One region of the Lysinibacillus pakistanensis genome, then DNA from elsewhere that is predicted to be linked to it. Evidence: predicted binding sites of a transcription regulator. Region 1 holds the regulator's gene; the other holds the start of a gene.
The links. The regulator LexA, encoded in region 1, represses DNA repair genes until DNA is damaged. The targets are predictions, from matches to a motif close to CGAACATATGTTCG.
Positions count from the first base shown of each region.

Region 2: QNH24_RS17970 (carbohydrate kinase) is a predicted target of LexA. The motif match lies at 1,633-1,646, and genes of this name have one in related genera.

Region 1 covers NZ_CP126101.1:1,403,101-1,405,514, forward strand. Annotated here, with positions in the region: gene QNH24_RS06550 (gamma-glutamyl-gamma-aminobutyrate hydrolase family protein) at 1-54, shown strand, start outside; gene QNH24_RS06555 (DUF4303 domain-containing protein) at 132-629, opposite strand; gene lexA (transcriptional repressor LexA) at 748-1,365, opposite strand; gene yneA (cell division suppressor protein YneA) at 1,527-1,844, shown strand; gene QNH24_RS06570 (YneB family resolvase-like protein) at 1,841-2,414, shown strand, end outside.
Region 2 covers NZ_CP126101.1:3,618,693-3,621,106, forward strand. Annotated here, with positions in the region: gene QNH24_RS17965 (pseudouridine-5'-phosphate glycosidase) at 1-504, opposite strand, end outside; gene QNH24_RS17970 (carbohydrate kinase) at 509-1,600, opposite strand; gene QNH24_RS17975 (MFS transporter) at 1,701-2,414, opposite strand, start outside.

The DNA.
Region 1 (2,414 bases):
AAAATATTTACTGCTTTTATAAAGGCAAGCCTAACATTCAAATTAGAGGCATAGAATCCATTGTGAAGTGGATTCTTTTTTTGATAAAGGAAGATGGTGAAAAATTTTGTTCGACATCTTCTTAGAGGTATTTAATACTGCCAATTACGGATAAATGCAGGGAGTAGGGGGTGATTTGGATTACAGCGCTTTGCTGACGTTAGCTCCAATATTTCATCCTCGTCATCATCAGTCACCGAAATAAAAACAAAAATGCTTTCGTTAATAATGCCCTCCTGTTTCAATTCATACATCGTATCACTCATTGCTTGATGAAGCATCTCTTTATGTTTAACAAATTCCTCGTCTTCGATATGCAATATTGTATCTAATAATTCACGACTAATCTTTTCGAGCATATCCGTCTCATCATAATGTAAATATTCATCCTTTAAAAAGCGATAGTTTTCGGGGTCGTCCTCATAGTTCTGACCAATTTCAATTAGTGATTTTTCTGTTCCGATTGTTAAATAAAGGCTACCACAATCACCATCTGTCACTAAAACAGCCGCATAAATTTGTTCATCGTTTAAGGAGCTATACATTGTCGTATAAGCCTCTTGTACAGCTTGCTTAATTTTTTGTTTCAAATAGATGCACTCCCTATGTAGATCGTATTTTGTTCTATGTCTCAAATTAAGAAAAAGAGGTATATGCTCATCGGGGAACATATCAGCCTCTTAAAATCATCCAAAAATTTTATATTTTTTAGTGCACACGACGATAAAGGCCTACAACTTGTCCTAAAATTGAAACTTGATCGACAATAATTGGCTCCATTGTGGAGTTTTCAGGCTGTAAACGGAAATGATTTTTTTCCTTAAAGAAACGCTTAACCGTTGCTTCATCCTCTTCTGTCATTGCCACGACAATATCCCCATTATCAGCCGTTGATTTTTGCTTTACGATAACTAAATCTCCATCAAGTATACCAGCTTCAATCATGGATTCACCCATAATCTCTAGCATAAATAATTGATCCTCACTTGTCCCATAAGTATCTGGCAGCGGGAAATACTCTTCGATATTTTCAATAGCTGTAATTGGAGAACCTGCTGTTACCTTACCCACAAGAGGGACATGAATAACACTTTGCTTTTGGATCGAATCTTCTGGCTCCAATATTTCAATGGCACGTGGCTTTGTTGGGTCACGGCGGATAAAGCCCTTTTGTTCTAAACGAGCTAAATGTCCATGAACTGTTGAGCTTGAAGCAAGTCCAACTGCTTCGCCAATTTCACGTACAGATGGTGGATACCCCTTTGCGCGTACTTCTTCTTTAATAAAGGCTAAAATGTCTTCTTGTCTTTTCGAAACTTTTTTCATGATTGCTCACCTCTTTTTTCTTTTATTTCTACTTATTAGATAGTATAGCAGAATGCGAACACTTATGCAAACATAGGTTCGAAAAGTGTTTGACAAAAACATTTGTTCGCACTATTATAAGAACATACATTCCGAACAAACATTCTAGAAAAGAGGTTATAATGATGAATTGGTTAAAGAAAAATCCGCATATCTCCATTTTATTAGGGGCTTGCTTACTGTTTACAGGATACCTTTACATAACAGATCCTGGTGAGGTGACTTACAAGGAAATACAGGTCGAGCATGGCGATAGCCTATGGTCGTTAGCAGAGCAATACCGTGGTAAAATGAGTAAGGAAGACTGGATTAAATTAGTAAAGACAGAAAATGAATTACCAGATGTTCAAATTATTGCAGGTAAATCATTAGTCATTCCAGTGGTGGGAAACCAAGCCAATCCCATAAACTCTATTGAAATTGCGAGAAATGAACCATGATAAATAAACAACAATCGGCTGTAATCTATTGCCGTGTGAGTACAGAAAAAGAGACACAAAGTTCCTCGCTCGAGCGTCAGCAGGAAGAATTAACGCGCTATGCCAAGGAGCAGGGCTACAATATAAAGGGCATTTTTTTAGATCAGCATAGTGGCTATGATGTGGAGCGAGATGGCTTACTCGAAATGCTTGATTTCATTAAAGAAGAGAAAATTCATGCATTATTTGTGCAGGATGAAACTCGCTTAGGACGTGGGAATGCCAGAATGGCTGTGCTGCATTTATTGCAAAAAACAGAAACAGATGTTTTCTCCATGCGGGATGCAGGACCTGTACAATTAAATGAAATGGATACGATGCTGCTAGAAATATTAGCGATCGTAGAGGAATATCAGCGTAGAATCCATAATGCTAAAATACGGCGTGGTATGCGTCGAGCTGTGGAAAAGGGTTATAGACCTGAAAATAATTTATCGAATCGTGGAAATCCGAATGGGCAGGAGCGAAAGGAAGTCCCGATAGAGGAAATTATTAAGCTTCGAAACAAAGGCTTTACATTCGAGGAAATTG
Region 2 (2,414 bases), 2.2 Mb from region 1:
TAATGTTAAACCAATATCTAAAATTGATTTAGCACCAGCACAAATTACTGCCACATTTGTTTGTGCCAGTTCTTCTAAATCCGCTGAGATGTCCATCGTTGTTTCAGCGCCTCGATGAACACCACCGATACCGCCTGTTACGAAAATTTCAATGCCCGCAAGTTCAGCACAAATCATTGTCGCTGCTACAGTTGTCGCACCTAATTTTTTTGTTGCCAATAAATAGCCTAAGTCACGACGTGAAGTTTTTGCTACTCCTTGCGCATTACCGAACATTTCAAGTTCTTCATCTGATAAACCGATTTTAATTTTCCCATCAATTAAAGCAATCGTTGCTGGAACTGCACCATTGTCACGGATAATTTGCTCTACTTCACGCGCAGTTTGTACGTTTTGAGGGTATGGCATACCGTGAGAGATAATTGTTGATTCTAATGCTACGATTGGTAAACCTTTTGCTTGCCCTGCTTTTACTTCCTCTGATAATACGATGAATTCTTTCATGTTGTTATTCCTCCATTTCACTTTTTAACAAATCTACAGATAATTCAGGTCTTACTGTGTATGGGGATGCCAGTGTGTTTTTAGCATTTGTTAAACCGGCATCAATGCTTGTCGCGAAGGATTGTCCAGTAAGCCAGCTATGAATCACTGCACTGACAAAGGCGTCTCCTGCCCCTGTTACATCTTCAATCTTATCTATAATCTTAGCCTTAAAATGACTAGGCTTAATCGAAGTTGATGCTGCAAAAACACCCTTGCTTCCTGCTGTAATAATGACATGCTCAGCACCTAACTGAAGTAGTTGCTGTAATGCTTTTTCATAATCGGCAGCGCTTTCAATTGCATGCCCTACAATTGTTTCCGCTTCGTCCGTGTTACAGATAAACCAAGTAACCCCTTGCAAAGTATCAGGTAGTCGATTCATTTTAGGGGAAGATACAGGCACAATGACTAACGGAATTTCACGGGCAATTGCCATCTGTTGAATATAGGCTACTGTTTCCTTTGGGCAGTTTAAATCCAAAATATAGCATCCAGCATTGACAAGCATTGCCTCGTGCTTCTTTAACAAGCTCGGCAATAACAGATCATATACTTCCATGTTTGCAACAGCCAGTGCTAGCTCTCCCTGCTCATCCATTATTGCAGTATAAGAGCCAGTTGAAGCATCTGGTAATTGCTCAACATAACGTAAATTCATAAAGGACTCAGAAGCCTCATGGATAACTTGCCAATCAGCATCATTGCCAGCCGTTGTTAGTAATGTTACCTGATGATTTAGCCTACCTAGATTCTCAGCAATGTTTCGCCCAACACCACCCACACTAAATGAAGAGCTTGCAGGATTGGAAGTACCAAACTGGACGTTCCCCTTCACGTGAAATTTACGATCTAGATTTGCGCCACCGATACAAATAATTTCATTTTCCTCGGGTAAAATATACGCACGTCCTACTATTTTTCCTTGCTTCGTTAAGCTCGACACTAAGTTGGCTAGGACTGGACGAGATAGATTCATCTTATCCGCCATCTCTTGCTGAGACATAAACGGATTTTGACGAATTAATGCCAGTACCGCCTGTTCTCTTTCATTCATAGCATCACCTTTTATTATATTTGTTTACATTATAAACTTTTGTTTGTTATAAGTCAAAAAAAATGAAATCAATAAAATCATTGAGTTCATTTTTTCAATATTATTCAGGCTGAGCTTGCCTTTGTGGCTGTTTTTTTACCATAATAACAAATAAGCTTGCTAAAGCACAGAAAACACCTGCCAGGAAAAAAGCCCATGTATAAGAATTGAAAAACTTATAAATAAGCCCTCCACCATAAGCAGCTAGAGCAGCACCTGCCTGGTGTGATGCAAAAATCCATCCATAAATAACACCACTTTTATTCGTCCCAAAAGTTTTTCTAGCAATACTAATGGTAGGAGGTACAGTGGCAATCCAATCTAATCCGTAAAAAATTGTAAAGATTGCTAGTAAGGGAAGTGAACCTTGTGCTAATGCGTAAGGAAGCAATAGCAAGGACATCCCTCTTAAAAGATAGTACCAAAACAATAACCATCGATTATCAAAACGATCCGATAACCACCCTGACAAAGTAGTACCAACGAGATTAAATATGCCCATAAAGGAAAGAAGCGATGCAGCAGTAACTAATGGTACACCAAAGCTAATACAATAGGATACAAAATGAGTGCCGACTAATCCATTTGTTGAAAGACCACAAATAAAAAAACTTCCCGCTAATAGCCAAAATTCTTTAACCTTTATGGCCTCAAATAGTCCACTAAAAGCTATAGTAATTGGATTTTTTTTATGAGGCTCTTGAGATATTTCTAGCTCTTCTTCCTGTCCATAAGGTAGTATCCCAATATCTTGTGGTTTGTTTTTTATAAATAG